Regions from separate parts of the Tardiphaga sp. 20_F10_N6_6 genome, predicted to be linked through region 2. Evidence: predicted binding sites of a transcription regulator. Region 2 holds the regulator's gene; each other region holds the start of a gene.
What was found. The regulator PhoB, encoded in region 2, activates phosphate uptake and scavenging genes when phosphate is short. The targets are predictions, from matches to a motif close to TGTCATNNANCTGTCAT.
Positions count from the first base shown of each region.

Region 1 (7,167 bases), 710 kb from region 2:
TCGCGCATCATCGCGCCGATCTCCGGATCGGCGATAGCGTCGGACGCCACCGTCATGACAGCAAAACAGCCGCGCGGCGCGGTATCGCCTGTGGTGTAGATGTCGAGTGCCGCATCGAAGAACCGGCGCAGCCGCTCCCGGATGTCGATATCGGCCTTGAAGATCGCGATGACCCGGACGGTGTAGTCGTCGCGATAGCGCTGGTAGCTCTTGATATAAAGCGCGCGCTTGTCGCCGAAGGCGCCGTAGAGCGACGGCCGGTTCATGCCGGTCACTTCGCTGAGATCGTCGAGCGACGTCGCCGCATAACCGCCTTTGCGAAACAGCGCCAGCGCCTGCCCGATCGCCACATCGGGCTCATAGGCGCGTGGCCTGCCGCGGCGCTTCGGCTCGGTGGCCACCTCCGGCTTCGCCACGACGACGGGCTTTTTCTTTTTTTGTACCATTTCGCATTAAATCCCTTGACCGAATTTATATTATGCGAGACGGTACGAAAATCAACCGGCGGACCGGTCGCAACAGTCCGCCATCTCAAGGAGGCTTCCATGGATCTGTATTTCTCCCCGATGGCCTGTTCGATGGCCACCCGCATCGCGCTGTATGAGGCCGAAGCCGGCGCCGATGCCCGGTTCTTCGAGGTCGATCCACTGAACAAGGAGGTGCGCAACGACGGTTCGGATTTCCGCGACGTGAATCCGCTCGGTCTGGTGCCGACGTTGCGCACCGACGATGGCGTCATCCTCACCGAGAATGCTGCGATCCTGCAGCATGTCGCCGACTGGTTTCCGCACTCCCCCATCGCCGCGGGTTCGGGCATCGACCGCAGCCGGCTGCAGCAGTGGCTGTGTTTCATCGGCACCGAGCTGCACAAGGGGCTGTTCGTCCCGTTGCTGGCCAAGAAGGCGCCCCCGGAGATGAAGGCCTATGCACTACAAAGCGGATTGTCGCGGCTGACCTATCTCGAAAACCATCTCACCGGACGCGGCTTCCTGCTCGACAGGTTCAGCGTCGCCGACGCCTATCTTGTCACGGTGCTGAACTGGACGATGGTGTTGCCGGAGATCGATCTGAACAATTGGCCGGCGATCAAGGCCTATCACAAGCGCCTGCGCGAACGCCCGAGCATCGTGCGCGCGGTCACTGAAGAGTTCGAACTGTTCAAGGCCGAACAGGAACGTCACAAGGCGGCGGCGTGATCACGCCACCGCGCGGCGACCGATGATGGCAAAGCGCAATCGGCTGGAGATCCAGTCGATTGCCGCCACGGCGACCAGGATCATCAGGATCAGAAACGAGACCTTCTGCCATTCCAGCACGCGGATTTGCTCGGCGAGCTGAAGACCGATACCGCCCGCACCGACAATGCCGATGATGGTGGCGGAGCGGGTGTTGGACTCGATGAAATACAGCAGCTGTCCGGCGATGATAGGCAGAACCTGCGGCATCAAGCCGAAACGAATCTCGTGCATTGCGCTGCCGCCGGAGGCCCGAATGCCCTCGACCTGCTTCTTGTCGGCGGCTTCAATGGCTTCCGAAAACAATTTGCCGAAGGCGCCGAAATCCGAAATCGCGATCGCCAGCACGCCGGCAAACGGGCCGAGACCGACGACGTTGATCCAGACCAGCGCCCAGATCAGCGTATCGACGCCGCGGATCGAATCCAGAAACCGCCTGACCGGAAAGCGTAGCCATGCCGACGGAATGACATTGCGTGCCGCGAGCAGGCTGACCGGCAGCGCGAACACCGCGGCCAAAGTCGTGCCTAGCAAGGCGATCGACAGCGTCTCGCCCATCGCCTGCAGATAGGCAGGCAGCGACGAACCGGGATTCGGCGGGATCATCATCATGGTGATCCAGCCGAGTTCGCGCAGGCCGGTCCACATCCGCGCCGGCGAGAAATCGAGTTCATTGAGCCCAAAGATGAACAATGCCAGCGCCGCGACCAGGATGGCGGGCACGCCGGCGCGCGACGCCATCGGGCGGCTGAAGACATCAGGATAGCGCCCGCGCAATGCGGGGGTATTGATGTCAGGCTGCCTACTCATGATCTGGCTTCCTTGCCGAACAGACGGCCGCGCAGCCAGCCGGTCCCGATGTCGATGATGAAAACCGTGACGATGATCATCAGCAGGATCGCACTGACGTCGGAATAATAGAACTTTCTGACAGCAACGACGAGTTCCTGACCGATGCCGCCCGCACCGACAAAGCCCATCACGGACGCGCCGCGCACATTGATCTCGAATCGCAGCAGCGTGTAGCTCGCAAATCCGGCCGCGACCTGCGGCAGCACCGCAAAGCGCATACAGTCGATCCAGCCAGCGCCTGTCGAACGAATGCCTTCTACCGGTTTCATGTCGATATTCTCGACGATCTCGCCATAGAGCTTGCCGAGCGCACCAACGCAGTGGATCGCAATGGCCAACACGCCGGCCATTGGGCCGAGGCCGAAGGCGATGACGAAGATCAGCGCGAACACGATATCCGGCACGGTCCGGCAGAATTCCATGAAGCGGCGCACGGCAAAGCGCAGCCGCACCGAGGGCGCTGTGTTCTCGGCCGCGAGAAAATTGAGCCCGAAGGCCAGCACGGCACCGATCAGCGTGCCGACATAGCTGATCAGCACGGTCTCGCCGAGCAGCGACAGCCACTTCTTCCAGCCCCAGAACCATTCATTGACGTCGGTCCAGACCCGGGTGCCGGCTTCGAGCGTGAAGATACGATCGAAATAGCTGCCAAAATTTCCGATCTTCTCCACAAAGGTCCTGAGATTGACCTCGGCACCAAGCGCCGCGACGAACAGCGCTGCAAAGCAAGCCACCACAACGAACAGCGTGCGCAACCGCCGGCGTGCCACCGCCTTGCGGTAGGCATCGTTCAGCGCAGCAAGCTGCGGAGCCGGAAGAATGGAAACGGCGGCGGACATGATGTGCGGGCCTATCTGGGATCAAACACAGAAAAGGAGCCGGACCATTTCTGATCCGGCTCCCTTCAATGGTCAGGCAATCAGGACGCCTTCTTCTTACGAAGCGCGTCGACGAACTTGATCAGATCGATGGTCGCGTCCCAATCCTTGGTGGTCGCGGCATGGAAGCCCTTCTTCTGGCCGTCCGACAGGCGATCAAAAGCGGCCTTGTCCTTGGTCGGTGCATCGACGAAGGCTTTGGCGATGGCGACCTTGAGCTCTTCCGGCAGGTTGGAGCTATATGCATAGGGGCCGTTGATGATCGGGGCCGACTTGTGGATGATGCGGAAGTCTTCCTTCTTCATCGCCGAGCCGTCGGCGTTCTTCAGCATGCCCTTGGTCAGCATCTGCTGCAGCGTCGAATCGTTGTCGTTGGTCCACTGGTTGGCGGCGACATCGACGGTGCCCTGCGACAGCGCCAGCAGCGCATTTTCGTGGCTGCCGGTGAACACGACCTTGCTGAAATAGGTGTCGGCATCGGAGATACCCATCTTGTCCAGCTCGAAGCGCGGCACGTTGTTGCCGGAGGTTGAATTCGGATCGACCAGACCGAGGTTCTTGCCCTTCAGATTATCGATGGTCTTGTAAGCGCTGTTCGCCTTGACGAAGAACACCGAGTAATAGCCCGTCGAGCCGTCGATGTTGATGTCGTTGGCAAAGGCATCGGTCTTCACGCCGGTGAGGCGGGCGCGCGCGAACGAGGCCGAGCCGTAGCTGGCGATGTGGATGTTGCCGGAGCGCTGGCCTTCGATGACGGCTGCGTAGTCATTGGCGATGCGCAAATTGACCTTCACGCCGAGTTCTTTCGACAGATAGGCGACGAAGGGCGCCCAGCGCTCGGTGACGCCCGACGCGTTTTCTGCTGGGATGATGGCGAAGGTCAGTTCCGGATACTTGGCCTTGTAATCCTGGGCCGAGGCCGAGGTGGCGGCGAAAGCCAGCGCCGCGGCGCTGAGCAGAATGGAGCGACGGTTGATCATGACAGTCCCTGTTTTGATCTGAGGTGAAACGTTTTTTCTTGGTAGAAGGCGCGTCTATCGCGGCGATGCCATCGTTACGATGACGTCACCGCGATACTTTCAACGCACGGCAATCACGCGACGGCAGCAACACCGTATTCGGGAACGCGGGCGGGCGTCGGCACATGCGCCGATCCCATCACCTCGTCGGCTTCGAGATCGTAGAGTTCACGGGCGATATGTTCGGTGAGCGCGGAAGGCCCGCCGTCGAACACGACGCGGCCGGCGGACATGCCGATCAGGCGATCACAATAGGTGCGCGCCAGATCGAGTGAATGCAGGTTGCACATCACGGTGATGCCGAAGTGCTTGTTGATCCGCAGCAGCGCATCCATGACGATGCGGGTGTTGCGCGGATCCAATGATGCGATCGGCTCGTCCGCGAGGATGATGTCGGGCTGCTGCACGAGGGCGCGAGCAATGGCGACGCGCTGCTGCTGGCCGCCGGAAAGCTGGTCGGCGCGCTGCGAGGCGTATTGCGCCATGTCGAACTGTTCCAGCGCCGACATCGCCAGCGCGCGGTCGTCCTCGGGCCACATCTGGGTCAGCGAGCGCCACTGCGGCATCTCGGCCAGGCGGCCCATCAGCACATTGGTCAGCACGTCGAGACGGCCGACGAGATTGAACTGCTGGAAGATCATCGCCGAGCGGGCGCGCCACTTGCGCAGATCGCGGCCCTTGAGTGCGGTAACATCGGTGCCATCAAATACGATACGGCCTTCGGTCGGCTCGCACAGGCGATTGATCATGCGCAGCATGGTCGACTTGCCGGCACCGGAACGGCCGATCACGCCGACGAATGCGCCCGGCTTGATCTCGAACGACGCGTTATCGACGGCAGCCTTGGCGCCGAAACGGCACGTCAGCTTATCCACCACCAGCATGAGGCACTCCAATGACAATAGACATCGCCACCGGTAACGCCCGCGTTTAACAGTGATGTGACATGTGCCCTGCGCATACGGGTTATCGTCGTTGCGGGAAAAACACGCCTGAATTCACGCTGACGTCACGACATCGTCACGAAACCGACCGAAGAGGTGCCCGCGCGCCAGCGCACACTCTAATATATCACCCACCGATTCCTCTTCCGTCGCACGAGCGTCACATGGCCGGAAAACAACTCTCGCTCACGCCAGAGGTCGATCCCACCGCGAAACTCGTTGATACCGAGCTCGGCGCCTATACCGAAGTCGGCGCACGCACGATCCTCAACGAAGTGACGATGGGCGACTATTCATATGTCGTGAATGACGGCCAGATCACCTACACGACGATCGGAAAGTTCTGCTCGATCGCGGCGATGACGCGGATCAATCCCGGCAATCACCCGATGCACCGGGCGACGCAAGCCCACTTCACCTATCGCGCCAGCGCCTATTTCCCCGGTGAGAGCGACGACGCCGACTTCTTCGCATGGCGCCGCGCGCATCACTGCACCATCGGCCACGACGTCTGGCTTGGTCATGGCGCCATCGTCCTGCCGGGCCGTCAAATCGGCACCGGCGCGGTGATCGCCGCCGGCGCCATCGTGACCAAGGACGTCGCCCCCTATACGATCGTGGCCGGCAATCCGGCGCGGCCGGTGCGGCGACGATTTTCGGAAGCCGTGGAAGACGGGCTGATGGACCTCGCCTGGTGGAACTGGGACCACGAGATGCTACGACAGGCGCTACCGGATTTCCGCAAGCTCCCGGTCGAGGATTTCCTGAGCAAGTATAAAGGCGTCAAGGCGCCCAGGCAGATGGCAGTGACATGACTGGACTTTTCATCGACGGCGGACGCACTTTGCTCGGCCAGGACATCGCCGAGACTTCGCTGCAGATTGGGGATGGCGTGATTGCGGACATCGGATCGGATGCGCCCCATGGCGCGCTCGGCCTCGATGCCTCCGATCTGCTGGTGCTGCCGGGAATCGTCGACCTGCATGGCGACGCCTTCGAGCGGCAGTTGATGCCGCGCCCCGGCGTCGACTTCCCGGTCGATGTCGCCTTGATCGACAGCGACCGGCAGGCCATCGCCAATGGCATCACCACAGTGTTTCACGGCACCACGTGGTCCTGGGAGCCGGGCCTGCGCGGCGCGGAGAACGCCCGCAAGCTGCTGGATGCCATCGAGACGCTGCGGCCGAAGCTCGCCTCCGACACGCGCTTCCATCTGCGGCAGGAGACGTTCAATCTCGACGCCGAAGATGAGATCGTCGGCTGGCTGCAGGCCGGCCGCATCGATCTGCTCGCCTTCAACGATCATATGGACATCGCCGGCATCTCAAAGCCGGCGAAGCGCGCGCGGATGGTCGAACGCACCGGCCTCACGAGCGAGGCCTTCGATCAACTGGTCGAACGCGTGCTGTCGCGCACCGATGATGTGCCTGCCTCGATTGCCTGCCTCGCCAAGGCGGCGAATGCTGCCGGCGTGCCGACGCTTTCGCATGATGACGCAACCCCCGCGATGCGTAACGACTTCCGCAAACTCGGCGTCAATATCGCCGAATTCCCAATCAATGAAGAGACCGCGAAGGCCGCGGCCGCGGCCGGCGACTTCATCGTATTCGGCGCACCCAACGTCGTGCGGGGCGGTAGCCATACCGGCTGGACCAAGGCATCCGACATGATTGCCAAGGGCCTCTGCTCGGTGCTGGCGTCGGATTATTATTATCCAGCGCAACTGCTGGCCGCCTTCCGGCTGCTCCATGACGGCATTCTGTCGCTGCCGCAGGCCTGGGCATTAATCTCGTCCGCACCAGCGAAAGCCGCCGGTCTCACCGACCGTGGCGAGATCGCCGAAGGACGCCGCGCTGATTTGCTGCTCGTCGATGACAGCATCGCAATGCGTCCCCGCATCGTCGCCGTGATCGCACAGGGCAACCTCGTGCATCTCACCGATGCCACGCGCCTGCAGCCGGCGCGTGCCCTGCAACGCAAAGCTATTGCCGCGGCGTAACGCGGCTTTATGGTGCGGCCATGAGTGAATTCCCGCGTTACGCGATCTATTACGCCCCCGATGCCGACAGCGCCCTCTCCCGCTTCGGCGCTAAAATCCTCGGCTACGATCCCTTCACCGGCAATGACGTGCTGGTTCCCGGCGACCTCATCATGCAGGCGCCGGACTGGCCGGCTGTCATCAAGGATCCGCGCAAATACGGCTTTCACGCCACGCTGAAGGCACCATTTTCGCTGGCGG
Region 1 is NZ_CP197239.1:5,316,068-5,323,234, reverse strand. It holds gene AB7813_RS25460 (TetR/AcrR family transcriptional regulator) at 1-446, opposite strand, end outside; gene AB7813_RS25455 (glutathione binding-like protein) at 546-1,196, shown strand; gene phnE (phosphonate ABC transporter, permease protein PhnE) at 1,197-2,045, opposite strand; gene phnE (phosphonate ABC transporter, permease protein PhnE) at 2,042-2,926, opposite strand; gene phnD (phosphonate ABC transporter substrate-binding protein) at 3,007-3,945, opposite strand; gene phnC (phosphonate ABC transporter ATP-binding protein) at 4,059-4,868, opposite strand; gene AB7813_RS25430 (chloramphenicol acetyltransferase) at 5,093-5,743, shown strand; gene AB7813_RS25425 (alpha-D-ribose 1-methylphosphonate 5-triphosphate diphosphatase) at 5,740-6,927, shown strand; gene AB7813_RS25420 (DUF1045 domain-containing protein) at 6,948-7,167, shown strand, end outside.
Region 1: phnC (phosphonate ABC transporter ATP-binding protein) is a predicted target of PhoB. The motif match lies at 4,915-4,931, and genes of this name have one in related genera.

Region 2 (7,167 bases):
AACTTCACCGACTATCTGTCCAAGGCCTCGGCTGACTGGAAGACCAAGGTCGGCACCGGTACCGCCGTCGAGTGGCCAGTTGGCGTTGGCGCCAAGGGCAACGAAGGCGTCGCTGGCAACGTCGGCCAGACCAAGAATGCCATCGGTTATGTTGAATATGCTTACGCCAAGCAGAACAAGCTGACCTATACCGGCATGGTCAACAAGGCTGGCAAGACCGTCCAGCCGACCGTCGCCGCTTTCCAGGCTGCTGCGTCGAATGCCGATTGGGCCAAGGCTCCTGGCTACTACGTCATCCTCACCGACCAGCCGGGCGAAACCTCGTGGCCGATCACTGCCGCGACCTTCATCCTGATGCACAAGACCCCGACCGACAAGGCGGCCTCGGCTGAAGCGATCAAGTTCTTCAAGTGGTCGTTCGAGAAGGGCGCCAAGATGGCTGAAGAGCTCGACTACATTCCGATGCCGGAACCCGTCGTCAAGCTGATCGAAAAGACCTGGTCGGCTGACATCAAGAGCTGATCTGGTGTGTGGGCGGAGGAGAGGGGCATCTCTCCTCCGTTTGCTGCAGGGCTGAATTTCTTTCTTCTTCTCTTCTTCTCTTCTGACTTCGCGCCCTGACAAGCCCCTCCAGGGCAATGCGTTTTGGGGTATTGTAACAATTACAGGGGACTGGCGTGGCAGACATGGCCGTACAGAGCTCTTCGATGGACGCTGCCGGACCTTATGATCGTGCGAAGGCTTTGAATGCCTTCAAGACCGGCGACCAGGCGTTTTATTGGATCACCCGCATCTCGGCGCTGTCCGTTTTGTTTATCCTCGGCGGCATCATTCTGTCGCTCATCGTTGGTGCGTGGCCGGCGCTCCGCGAATTCGGCTTCTCGTTCCTGACGACGCAGCGCTGGGCACCGTCGGCTGATCCGCCGGTGCTGGGAGCGCTCGGCCCGATCTACGGCACGCTGATCACCTCGGTGATCGCGATGGCTATCGCCATTCCGGTCGGCATCGGCATCGCGATCTTCCTCACCGAACTGTGCCCGAACTGGCTGCGCCGCCCGATCGGCATGGCGGTCGAGCTTCTCGCCGGTATTCCCTCGATCATCTACGGCATGTGGGGCTTCTTCGTGCTCGGCCCGTTCCTGGCCAACCACGTGCAGCCGTTCATGATCAGCGCCTTCGAAGGCGTCCCGGTCCTCGGCGTGATTTTCGCCGGCCCGCCGTCCTATCTCTCGCTGTTCAACGCGTCGCTGATCCTCGCCATCATGGTGCTGCCCTTCATTACCTCGATCTCGGTCGACGTGTTCAAGACGGTGCCGCCGGTGCTCAAGGAAGCCGCTTACGGCGTCGGCTGCACCACCTGGGAGGTCGTCCGCAACGTCGTCATCCCCTATACCCGCGTTGGTGTGATCGGTGGCGTCATGCTGGCGCTCGGCCGTGCGCTCGGTGAAACGATGGCGGTGACCTTCATCATCGGCAACTCGTTCCGCATCACAGGCTCGATCTTCGGCCCGGGCACCACGATCTCGGCGGCGATCGCCAGCGAGTTCGCGGAGAGCGACGGTCTGCATCAATCGGGTCTGATCCTGCTCGGTCTCCTGCTGTTCGTGCTGACATTCTTCGTGCTCTCGGCAGCGCGTCTGATGCTGCTGCGTCTGGAAAAGAAGGCGGGCAACTAATATGAACCCGATTTACGCTTCACGCCGCCGCAACGACATGATCATCCGTGGGCTCTGCATGGGTGCCGCTCTCTTTGGCGTCACCTGGCTCGCGCTGATCCTGTTCACGCTGTTCTACAACGGTATCGCCGGCATCAGCCTGCAGATCTTCACCCAGAACACGCCGCCGCCCGGCTCCATGGAAGGCGGCCTGCTCAATGCCATCGTCGGTTCGATCATCATGACCGTCATCGGCGTCGGCATCGGCGCGCCGCTCGGCCTGTTTGCCGGCACCTATCTCGCGGAATACGGCAAGCACGACAAACTCACCTCGGTGATCCGCTTCATCAACGACGTGTTGCTGTCGGCCCCGTCCATCATCATCGGCCTGTTCGTTTATGGTGCAGTGGTGGTTCCGATGGGCGGCTTCTCGGCTCTCGCCGGTTCGCTTGCGCTCGCCGTGATCGTGATCCCCGTCGTGGTTCGCACCACTGAAGATATGCTTGGTCTCGTGCCGAACCCGCTGCGTGAAGCGGCCTCGGCGCTCGGCCTGCCGCGCTCCCTGGTCATCAAGCGGATTGCTTATCGTGCAGCCCGCGCCGGTCTCATCACCGGCGTGCTGCTGGCGACCGCGCGTGTCGCCGGTGAAACGGCGCCGCTGCTGTTCACCGCGCTGAGCAACCAGTTCTTCAGCCTCGATCTCACCAAGACGATGGCCAACCTGCCGGTGACCATCAACAACTTCGTGCAGAGCCCCTACGAGTACTGGAAGCAGCTCGCCTGGAGCGGTGCCCTGATCATCACCTTGACCGTACTTGCCCTTAACATTGGCGCGCGCATTCTCGGCGCCGAGAGGACAGCAAAATGAGTGAGCTTTCTGTGTCGTCTGGCGTTCCTTCCGTCTCGATGCCGCCGCCGTCGGCCCTGCAGGGCGAGACCCGTCCCAAGGTCACCGTGCGCGACCTGAACTTCTACTATGGCGAACACCACGCCCTGAAGAAGATCAACCTGACGCTGATGGCGAACCGCGTAACCGCATTCATCGGCCCGTCGGGCTGCGGCAAGTCCACACTGCTGCGCATCTTCAACCGCATGTATGATCTGTATCCCGGCCAGCGCGCCGAAGGTCAGCTCATGCTCGACAACCAGAACATTCTGGATCCGAAGCTGGACCTCAACCTGCTGCGCGCCCGCGTCGGCATGGTGTTCCAGAAGCCGACTCCGTTCCCGATGACGATTTACGAAAACATCGCCTTCGGTATCCGCCTCTACGAAAAGATCTCCAAGTCGGAGATGGACATCCGCGTCGAGAGGGCGCTGCGCGGCGGTGCACTCTGGAACGAAGTCAAGGACAAGCTCAACGCGTCGGGTCTCAGCCTGTCGGGCGGTCAGCAGCAGCGCCTGTGCATCGCGCGCACCATCGCGGTGCGGCCGGAAGTGATCCTGTTCGACGAGCCGTGCTCGGCGCTGGATCCGATCTCGACCGCGAAGATCGAGGAGCTGATCGACGAGTTGAAGGATCAGTATACGATCGCGATCGTGACCCATAACATGCAGCAGGCTGCCCGCGTCTCCGACAGCACGGCCTTCATGTATCTCGGCGAGTTGATCGAGTTCGATCAGACCAACAAGATCTTCACGTCGCCGACCGATCGCCGCACCCAGGATTACATCACCGGCCGCTTCGGCTGACGCGACACATTCGCGGGAGGAATTTGAGATGGCTTTTGAACACACCACCAAGGCTTTCGACGACGATCTGCAGGAGCTGACCCGTCTCGTTGCCGAGATGGGTGGCCTCGCGGAACGGCAGATCGTCGAATCCGTCGATGCGCTGATCCGCCGGGACGTCGCGCTCGGTGCGCGCGTCGTCGCCACTGACTCCGAGATCGACCAGTTGCAGCGCACGATCGAAGAGCGCGCCGTGCTGACCATCGCCAAGCGCCAGCCAATGGCTGTCGATTTGCGCGAGATCGTCGGCGCGCTGCGCGTCGCCACTGATCTGGAACGCATCGGCGATCTCTCCAAGAACATCGGCAAGCGCGTCAATGCACTCGACAGCGACTTCCATCCGCTGAAGCTGATCCGCGGCCTCGAGCACATGACCGACCTCGTGACCACCCAGGTCAAGGCCGTGCTCGACGCCTATGCCGCACATGATCTGCCCGCTGCGATGACGGTGTGGAAGGGCGACGAGGAAATCGACGCGATCTGCACCTCGCTGTTCCGCGAACTCCTGACCTATATGATGGAAGACCCGCGTAACATTTCGTTCTGTATCCACCTGATGTTCTGCGCCAAGAACATCGAGCGGATCGGTGACCATGCCACCAATATTGCGGAAACCGTGTTCTACATGATCGAGGGCCAGCAAATCCTCGACAAGCGCCCGAAGGGCGACATGACCACATTCGCGAACACGCCGACGGTCTGAAGCATGATCCGGAAAAGTGGAAGCCAGTCTTCCGCAAGGATCATGATTTAAAGACTTGTCGGACGTCACTGAGGGTATTGATCAAGATGGCTGTGAATGCACGCATTCTGGTTGTGGAAGATGAAGAGGCACTAACGACGCTGCTTCGCTACAACCTCGACGCCGAAGGCTATGATGTTGAAACCGTCGCTCGCGGCGACGATGCCGACACCCGCTTGAAGGAGCGGGTGCCGGATCTCGTGGTGCTCGACTGGATGCTGCCGGGCCTGTCCGGCATCGAACTGTGCCGCCGCTTGCGCGCACGGCCCGAAACCAAGGCATTGCCGATCATCATGCTGACGGCGCGCGGCGAAGAGAGCGAGCGCGTTCGCGGTCTCGCCACCGGTGCCGACGACTACATCGTCAAGCCGTTCTCGGTGCCGGAGCTCCTGGCCCGCGTGAAGGGCCTGCTCCGTCGTGCAGCTCCCGAGCGTCTCGCCACCGTCCTGGCGTTTGGCGACATCGAACTCGACCGCGACAAGCGCCGCGTCGTGCGGTCCAGCCGTCCGATCGATCTCGGTCCGACCGAATATCGCCTGCTGGAGTTCTTCCTGGAACATCCGGGCCGCGTGTTCAGCCGCGAGCAGTTGCTCGACAGCGTCTGGGGCCGCGACATCTATATCGACGAGCGCACCGTCGACGTGCATATCGGCCGCCTGCGCAAGCTGCTCAATCCCGCTGGCGAGCCCGATCCAATCCGCACCGTGCGCGGTGCCGGCTACGCGCTGGACGACCGGTTCGACAAGGCGGCGGAGTAGGTATCTTCCTTCTCCCCCGCAAGCGGGGCGAGGTTAGAAGCCCCCAAGCAAAAAATGCCCGGCTCATCGCCGGGCATTTTCATTTGGTTTAGATGCTTTCCAGCTCAGCGCGTCGGCTTCGGCACTGCGCGGCGGCGGTCGCTTGCCGGCTGATAAGCGATGCGCGAGTGATGCGCGCAATAGGGGGCGCCGGCCAGGGCCTTGCCGCCGCAGAAATAGAAGTCCGCGCTCGACGGATCGCCGATCGGCCAATGGCAGGTGGCTTCGTTGAGTTCGACCAGCGACAGGCGCTGGCTGATCGGCACGATGTTGTCATAGGCGATCGGGTCGGGCTCGGCCTCGATCTCGTAATTATGGGCCAGCGCGGTATTGCCGCGTGCCATCGGGCGGGCAACGCGTACCATCTGCTGCGCCGGGCGCGCCTTGCGCTGCCGCGGAGCTGCCGAGGAGGGGCTCTTGGCACGGCCGGACAGGCCAAGGCGGTGAACCTTGCCGATCACGGCATTGCGGGTCACGTTACCGAGTTCCGCAGCGATCTGGCTGGCGGAAAGGCCGCCTTCCCAGAGTTTCTTCAACTGTTCGACGCGATCGTCGGTCCATGTCATTACCGTCATCGCCGTTTTCCCTTCGTGAGCGCCGGCCTGACCGGGCAGCGCTGCGAGTTGAGACTTCAAAAATCCCTGCGGTCAGAATCCTTTAGCGCTCACCGGGCGCGAATTTCGCGTCCGGCTGTTACGCCGCACTGGATGTGTCAAAAGGATCTACCGCCGCACGAGATGTCGTATCCGACGAGGCAAAAGCTACAATATGCCGTGACTCGCGCGCAAGAGTCGGGCATGCCGCGTCCACATGCTTCTGCAAATAAAGCTGCAAAATCGGCTTTTTCTGCGACTCCGTGTGACTCGAAAGCCGCAGTGCGCGGTTGACAGTCTTCACAGCACACATAGAATAATGCCCACGTGCCGCCCGAGAAGGGCGGCACGTTTCGTTTCTAGGGTCCGTTGTTCGATTTCGCACAGTTGTCATCGACGCGGCCGCAGTCTTTTCGATCGGATCGGTTATGACCAGCAACGCAACGTCTTCGCCCCTCTCTCAGGCTCACTTGCTGCCTGTTTTCGCGCGTGCGGATGTCGCTTTCGAGCGCGGTGAAGGCGCGTGGCTGATTGGAACCGATGGCGAGCGCTATCTCGATTTCACCAGCGGCGTTGCCGTGAACGCACTTGGCCATGCGCACCCACATATGGTTGCCGCATTGCAGGAGCAGGCCACCAAGCTCTGGCATATGTCGAACCTGTTCAAGAGCCCGGACGGCGAGCGCCTCGCCGCGCGGCTGTGCGAACAAAGCTTTGCCGACTTCGTGTTCTTCGCCAATTCGGGTGCGGAAGCGATGGAATGCGCGATCAAGGTGACCCGCCACTATCATTTCTCCAAGGGCCATCCCGAGCGCACGCGCATCATCACCTTTGAAGGCGCGTTCCATGGCCGCACCCTCGGCACGCTCGCGGCGACCGGCGCTGCCAAATATCTCGAAGGCTACGGCACGCCGCTCGACGGCTTCGATCAGTTGCCGCTCGGCGATATCGAAGCCGTTAAGAAGGCGATCGGTCCGAACACCGCCGGCATTCTCATCGAGCCGCTGCAGGGTGAGGGTGGCGTGCGTGCGCCGAGCAACGCGTTCTTCGGCGCGCTGCGCGAACTCTGCGACAAGAACGGCATCCTGCTGATCTTCGACGAAGTGCAGACCGGCATGGGCCGCACCGGCGAGTTGTTTGCCTATCAGCGCATCGGCGTGACGCCGGATGTCATGTCGCTGGCCAAAGCGCTCGGCGGCGGCTTTCCGATCGGTGCGTGCCTCGTCACGGCGGAAGCGGCCGAAGGCATGGCGCCCGGCTCCCATGGTTCGACCTTCGGTGGCAATCCGCTGGCGGTCGCTGCCGCGAATTCCGTGCTCGATATCATGCTGAAGCCCGGCTTCTTCGATCATGTGAAGAAGATGTCGCTGCTGCTGAAACAGAAACTCGCGGGCGTGGTCGACGGCCATCCTGACGTGCTCAGCGAAGTGCGCGGCGAAGGTCTGCTGATCGGCCTCAAGGCTGTCGTGCCGGCCGGCGATCTCGTGGCCGCATTGCGTGACGCCAAGCTGCTGACGGTTGGCGCCGGCGACAATGTCGTGCGCTTCCTGCCGCCGCTGATCGTCAGCGAGTCCGAGATCGAGCAGGCCGTGCAGCGGCTGGAACAGGCCTGCGTGGCCCTCGGTTCATCTGCCAAGACGCAGGGAGCC
Region 2 is NZ_CP197239.1:4,602,503-4,609,669, forward strand. It holds gene pstS (phosphate ABC transporter substrate-binding protein PstS) at 1-522, shown strand, start outside; gene pstC (phosphate ABC transporter permease subunit PstC) at 678-1,676, shown strand; gene pstA (phosphate ABC transporter permease PstA) at 1,678-2,523, shown strand; gene pstB (phosphate ABC transporter ATP-binding protein PstB) at 2,520-3,347, shown strand; gene phoU (phosphate signaling complex protein PhoU) at 3,376-4,089, shown strand; gene phoB (phosphate regulon transcriptional regulator PhoB) at 4,182-4,886, shown strand; gene AB7813_RS22115 (GcrA family cell cycle regulator) at 4,991-5,500, opposite strand; gene AB7813_RS22120 (aspartate aminotransferase family protein) at 5,947-7,167, shown strand, end outside.

Region 3 (7,167 bases), 210 kb from region 2:
TCGCGATGCTGACGAAGTCATTCTTGTCGGCGGAGTGCAGCCATTCACAGCCCAGATCGAACGGAATGCCGGGGGTCGCCATGATCGTATGGGCGCGGCCGCCGATCCGGTCGCGCGCTTCCAGCACGATCACGGAGAGCCCGGAACCTTCCAGCATACGCGCGGCGCCGAGGCCGGCAGCGCCGGCTCCGATGATGGCGACATCTACTTCGGAAGGCAGTCTGGTCATCGCGTCGGTATTCACAGCGGATGGGAAACGGGTGACAACGGGATAAAGGCTTGCTTGAATTATTCAAGCCACCGCTGCCCTCGGAGAAGATGCATGACAGCCCCACACGATTTCGAACTCTACGGCTTCTGGCGGACGTCCGCGACCTATCGCGTCCGCGTGGCGCTCAACCTGAAGGGATTGGAAGCGCACGAGCGCGTGATCGACCTCGACAAGGGCGAGCAGCGCGGCGACGCGTTCCTCAAGATCAATCCGCTCGGCGCGATTCCGGCCCTGATCGAGCCCGGCCACCTGCCGCTAACGCAGTCGCTGGCGATCCTGGAATTCCTCGACGAGATCCATCCGACCCCGCCGCTGCTGCCGAGCGATCCACACGGCCGCGCCCGGGTGCGTTCGATCGCCGCGATGCTGGCCGCCGACACCCACCCGCTCATTACGCCGCGTGTGCGGAAATATCTCGCCATCACCGCCGGCTTTGACGATGCCGCAGTTCGCGCCTGGCTGGTGCACTGGTTCACCACGGGCCTCGTCGCCGTGGAGAAGCGCCTCGCCAGCGAGCCCGCCACCGGCCGCTTCTGTCATGGCGACGAGGTGACCATCGCCGACATCTGTCTGCTCAGCATCACCGCAACCATGAAGGTGCTGAAGATCGAGATTGCAGGTATTCCAACCATCAATCGCATCGTCGCCACCTGCGAGGCGATGGAGGCGTTTGCGAAGGCGGATCCGTTGAAGCAGGTGGGAGCGCCGGCAAATTGACTCCGCCCTCATCCTGAGGAGCCGCGCAGCGGCGTCTCGAAGGATGGCCACAAGCGTCGGCGCGACACCAACTCATGGTTCGAGACGGCGCTGCGCGCCTCCTCACCACGAGGGGCGGAGTGAAGGCATCGCACCAAACAAAAATGCCCGGCTCTCGCCGGGCATTTCGTAATCCACTAAAGAATGCGCTTACGCGATCACTTCCTTGGTCTTTTCGGCGCGCTTGCGGTCGTTGGCATCGAGATGCTTCTTGCGCAGGCGGATCGACTTCGGGGTGATCTCGACCAGCTCGTCGCTCTCGATATAGGCCAGCGCCTTTTCAAGGGTCATGCGGATCGGCGGCGTCAAACGCACCGCTTCATCCTTCGAGGTAGTGCGGATGTTGGAGAGCTGCTTGCCCTTGAGAACGTTGAGTTCGAGATCGTTCTCACGGGTGTGCTCGCCGATGATCATGCCCTTGTAGACCTTCCAACCGGGCTCGATCATCATCGGGCCGCGATCTTCCAGCTTGAACATGGCGTAGGCAACCGCTTCGCCCTGGTCGTTGGAGATCAGCACGCCATTACGGCGGCCGGCGATCTCGCCCTTATAGGGCAGGTAGTCGTGGAACAGGCGGTTCATGATCGCGGTACCCTTGGTATCGGTCATGAGTTCGCCCTGATAGCCAATCAGGCCGCGGGTCGGCGCGTAGAACACCAGACGCAGACGGTTGCCGCCCGACGGACGCATCTCGATCATCTCGGCCTTGCGTTCGCTCATCTTCTGAACGACCACGCCGGAGAATTCCTCATCCACGTCGATGACGACTTCCTCGACCGGCTCCAGCGTGTTGCCGTTCTCGTCCTTGGTGAGAACCACGCGCGGACGCGACACCGACAGTTCGAAGCCTTCGCGGCGCATGTTCTCGATCAGGATCGCGAGCTGCAATTCGCCGCGGCCCGACACTTCCATCGCGTCACGGTCGGCGGATTCGACGACCTTGAGCGCGACATTGCCTTCGGCTTCGCGCAACAGGCGATCGCGGATCAGGCGGCTGGTGACCTTGTCGCCTTCGGTGCCGGCGAGCGGCGAGTTGTTGACGATGAAGGACATCGACACGGTCGGCGGATCGATCGGCTGCGCCTGGATCGGAATTTCAACCGACGGATCGCAGAAGGTATCGGCAACAGTGCCCTTCGGCAGGCCGGCGATGGCAACGATGTCGCCAGCTTCGGCGAGTTCCACCGGCTGGCGCTCAAGGCCGCGGAAGGCCAGGATCTTGGTGATACGGCCGGTTTCGACGACCTTGCCGTCACGCGACAGCACCTTGACGGCCTGGTTCGGCTTCACCGAACCAGCCGAGATGCGACCGGTGATGATGCGACCGAGATAGGGGTTGGCTTCCAGGATGGTTCCGAGCATGCGGAACGCACCTTCTTCAACCACCGGCGGCGCGACATGCTTGATGACGAGATCGAACAGCGGCTTCATGCCGACATCATGCGACGCGTCCGGGCTGTCGGCCATCCAGCCGTTGCGGCCCGATCCGTACAGAATCGGGAAATCGAGCTGGTCGTCGGTGGCGTCGAGCGCTGCGAACAGGTCGAACACTTCGTTGACGACTTCGGTGATGCGGGCGTCCTGACGGTCGACCTTGTTGATCGCGACGATCGGCTTGAGGCCGAGCTTCAGCGCCTTGCCGACCACGAACTTGGTCTGCGGCATCGGGCCTTCAGCAGCGTCGACGAGCACGATCACGCCATCGACCATCGACAGGATGCGTTCGACTTCGCCGCCGAAGTCAGCGTGGCCCGGGGTGTCGACGATGTTGATTTGGACTTCATCCCACAGCACCGAGGTGCACTTGGCGAGAATGGTGATGCCGCGCTCTTTTTCGATGTCGTTCGAATCCATCGCGCGTTCCTGGACGCGCTGATTGTCGCGATACGTGCCCGACTGCTGCAGCAGCTTGTCCACGAGAGTGGTTTTGCCGTGGTCAACGTGGGCGATGATAGCAATGTTGCGAAGGTTCATAGGTCTTCTTCTGGTTACGGTCTGGGTGCCCTTGAGCGGGTTCAACAAGACATGCTCGACAACAAAAGGCTTATGCCTTGCGCTCGAGCGCGTTCGATAACTGCCTCGTCTGAAAACGCGCTGGGGCAATCCCTCCAAAAGCAAACCCGGCCAGAAGGGGCCGGGTACTCGGACGCGTTGCGGCGCAATATAGGGGGAAATCGCCGAAAAACAATGCGAATCTGCCAAATGGTTAGCCCAATTTCGGGTCCAGAACCGTGGCCCAAAGGGCCATATCGGCCCGATCCCGGAGCGTAACGGTCATTTGGCCGCTTTGGCCGTCGATTTTGACGTGACCGAAGAACTGCATGCCGGCCGACGGGGGCAAATTCTGCTTATCGGGCCCCGGCGCCTTCACGAAACGGACCTCGGGACCGAAGGTATTGTCGAGCGCCGCCGGGCCGAAGGTTCCGGCGTGGAACGGCCCGGAAACGAACTCCCAGAACGGCTCGAAATCCTGGAACTGGGCCTTCTCCGGATTGTAGTAATGCGCCGCCGTGTAATGCACGTCGGCGGTCAGCCAGACCGTGTTGCGGATACCGGCCGATTTGATGAAGCGCAGAATATCGGCAATTTCCAGCTCGCGGCCCCGCACTGGCCCGTCGCCCTGCGCAATGGCCTCAGACCCGGTTTTGTCGGCAGCGTTGTCATAGACGACGAGGCCGATCGGCATGTCGGAGGCGATGACCTTCCAGGTCGCCTTCGACGCCATCAGGGCGCGCTTCAGCCAGGCCATCTGCTCCGGGCCGATGAAATACGCATCCGGACCATAGCTCTCCTGCAGATTCGGGCCGTTGGGCCCGCGATAGCTGCGCTCGTCCAGCATGAAGACATCGAGATGCGGGCCGTAATTGAGCGTGCGATAGACCCGGCCGTGTTCGGTCAGATTGACCGAGATCGGATACATCTCGTGAAAGGCACGCGCGCCGCGCGCAGCCAGTAGCGTGATGTCGCGCTCCTTGTAAGACGACGGCAACTGCTTCGAGAGCGACCAGTTGTTGGTGACCTCGTGATCGTCCCACTGGCCGAAGATCGGCACCTGCGCATTGAATGCGCGGACATTGTCGTCGAGTAGATTGTATTTGTGCGCGGCGCGGAATTCATCGAGCGTTTCGGCGACCTTCGCCTTCTCCGGCACCGTGATGGTGTTCTTCCAGATCGCGCCGTCAGGCAGTTTCGTTTCAGGCAGGATCGGACCATCGGCGTAGATCGTATCGCCGGAATGGATCAGGAAATCCGGGTTGTGCTTTCGCATGGTGGCGAAGGTGACCATGCCGCCATCGTCAGCATTGATACCCCAGCCCTGGCCGGCGACATCGCCGCCCCAGACAAAGGACACATCGCGGCGATCCGCCGGCGCGGTGCGGAAGCGGCCGATCACGGGCTCGCCGACGATGTCGGTATGCGAGAGATCGCGGAATTTGACGCGGTAGAAGATGTCCTGCCCGGCCGGCAGATTATCGAGCAGCAGCTTCGCCGTGAAATCGCTCTCGGGCAGCGCTGCAATCGGCGGCAAGGCGCGCGCATTGCTGAAGGATTCGGTGGTGGCGACTTCCACCATCATCTGCGCCGGACGATCGGCGCGCGACCAGATCATGCCACTGCTCGTCCCGACATCGCCGGACTGCACGCCATGCGACACCACCGGACGATCCGCCGCACGGCTGAGGTAAGGCATCGCCAGGAAGCTTGCGCCTGCTGCGGCTGAGTGCGCGAGGAAGCGACGACGGGAAATATGTAGCGCCATGGCGAACTCCTGATCCTGGCTCTGGCACCAGTGGCTCTAGGCAGATCGCTTGACGCTGCGATGACAGGTGATGCGCAATATCAACACCCGCCAAAGCAAGCTGCGAATGATTGGCAGCTTGATTGACACATTTGGAAATTTCACCTTAACGTGAACGCGACGGTTCCCTTCGGGGATCAAAAGGGAATGCGGTGAGGGGGATCCCCCGATTCCGCGGCTGCCCCCGCAACTGTAAGCGGCGAGCCTGCGCCAAGAGCCACTGGGTGTTCACCTGGGAAGGCGGCGACAGGCAGTGACCCGCGAGCCAGGAGACCTGCCGCCAGTCGTGGTCACACGCGAGCACATTGGGCGGGGTGTCCTGGTGGAAGTCACACTGCCTGTTTGAAAGCGGCGGGGCGACTTGGTTTGCGGTGACGTGCCACGTAACCGCGAGTCCTGTTCATGACCTCCGTTTCTCCCGTCGCATTGAAGCGACATGCTCCCTTTCTTTATTCTGTTGCCCTCTCCTGCTTGTTGTGTCCGAGCGAAAGCTGGTCGCAAACCTCACAGTCGAGCCAGACGCTCGATCCTGTTGTCGTTCAGCCGTCAGCGACGCCTCAGCGCGCACGCCGCGCCACGAACGGCAATGCATCGCGCGCTGCGCGCTCGCGGCAGCAGCGCAATGTCGCTGCCAATACCGGCGCGCCGGTTGCCACGCCGACAGGCGCTGTCTTCGCAGCGCCGACGCTCAACCTCACAGGCACTACATCCACCGGCAGCCGCCTCGGCCTCACGCGCCTGCAGACGCCGGCCAGCGTCGAAGTGATCTCGGCAGAAACCATGGCCGAACGCGGCCAGCAGAACGTCGTCGATGCCGTCACGCAGAATGCCACCGGCTTTACGGCCATTGGCGAACCCGGCAATGGTGGCATTGCTTTCAGCACCCGCGGCTTCGCCGGCAGCGGCTCAGTCACCTCGCTCTATGACGGCACACGCCTCTATGTCGGCTCCGGCACGGTGAACTTCCCCTTCGACACCTGGACCGCCGAGAAGATCGAAGTGCTGCGCGGCCCCGCCTCCGTCATGTATGGCGAAGGCGCCATCGGCGGCGCTATCAACGTGATTTCGAAACTGCCGCTCTGGGTGCCACGCAACCAGGCCGAAATCTCTCTGGACAGCAACATGACGCGCCGCATCGCTCTCGATAGCGGCGGCCCGGTCAGCAAGGACGTCGCCTATCGTATCGCCGTCACCGGCAACGCGTCCGATGGTTGGGTCGATCGCGACAACACCTCGAACATCGCGCTGCACGCCGCCGTGCAGATCAAGCAGACCGAGGACATCACCTGGACGCTCTCCACCGACTATGGCGACCGCCATCCATCAAAATATTTCGGCACGCCGCTGATTAACGGCCAGCTCAATGAGGCGATCCGCTTCAAGAACTACAATGTCAGCGACAGCAACATCCGCTATCAGGACAGTTGGAGCCAGGTGAAGACCGAGTGGCAGGTGGCCGACGGCATCACCCTGCGCAACACGCTCTATTACATGTATGCGAAGCGCCACTGGAAGGAGGTCGAGATCTACGGCTTCAATTCCGGCACCGGCCTGATCGATCGCGGCGATTATCTCGAGATCTTCCACCAGCAGCAGCAGATCGGCGACCGCATGGACGCCACCTTCGAGGGCCATCTGTTCGGCATGGTCAACACCTTCGTGGCGGGCTTCGACGTTAACCGCATCGACTTCAAGCACACCAACAATTCGCCGTTTAGCGGGTCCTCATCGGTCAATCCGTATAATTTCGATCCCGGCCTGTTCAGCAGCCCGGACCCGACGATTCCCGGCTTCAAGAGCGTCGCCAATCAGTACGCATTCTTCGCCGAGAACCGACTGGCCGTCACCGAACAATTGTCGCTGATCGCCGGCGTCCGCCAGGACCAACCGACCGTCGAACGAACCGACTATCGCACCCCCGCCAACAGCTACACCCGGGACTATTCGGCGACCTCGTGGCGCGCCGGCGTCGTCTATACGCCGATTCAGAACCTTGCTTTCTATGGCCAGTATTCGACGGCGGTCGATACCATCGGCGGCTTGATCTCGGCGAGTAACGCCAATGCGAAGTTTGACCTCGCGACCGGCAAACAGGCCGAGATCGGCGTCAAGCAGTCGTTCTGGGGCGGCCGCGGCGAGTGGACGCTCGCTGCCTATGAGATCGTGAAGAACAATCTGCTGGCCGTCGTTCCCGGTAGCGGCGGAGCGGTTCAGCAGGTCGGCCAGCAGTCATCGCGCGGTGTCGAGGCCTCGATCGGTCTCGTGCTCGAATACGGCTGGCGCATCGATGCCAACACCGCGCTCCTGCGCGCAAAGTATGACGACTTCCTGCAGGCCAGCG
Region 3 is NZ_CP197239.1:4,397,073-4,404,239, reverse strand. It holds gene AB7813_RS21215 (flavin monoamine oxidase family protein) at 1-229, opposite strand, end outside; gene maiA (maleylacetoacetate isomerase) at 323-988, shown strand; gene typA (translational GTPase TypA) at 1,178-3,001, opposite strand; gene AB7813_RS21200 (alkaline phosphatase D family protein) at 3,234-4,787, opposite strand; cobalamin riboswitch at 4,933-5,122, shown strand; gene AB7813_RS21195 (TonB-dependent receptor) at 5,229-7,167, shown strand, end outside.
Region 3: AB7813_RS21200 (alkaline phosphatase D family protein) is a predicted target of PhoB. The motif match lies at 4,837-4,853, and genes of this name have one in related genera.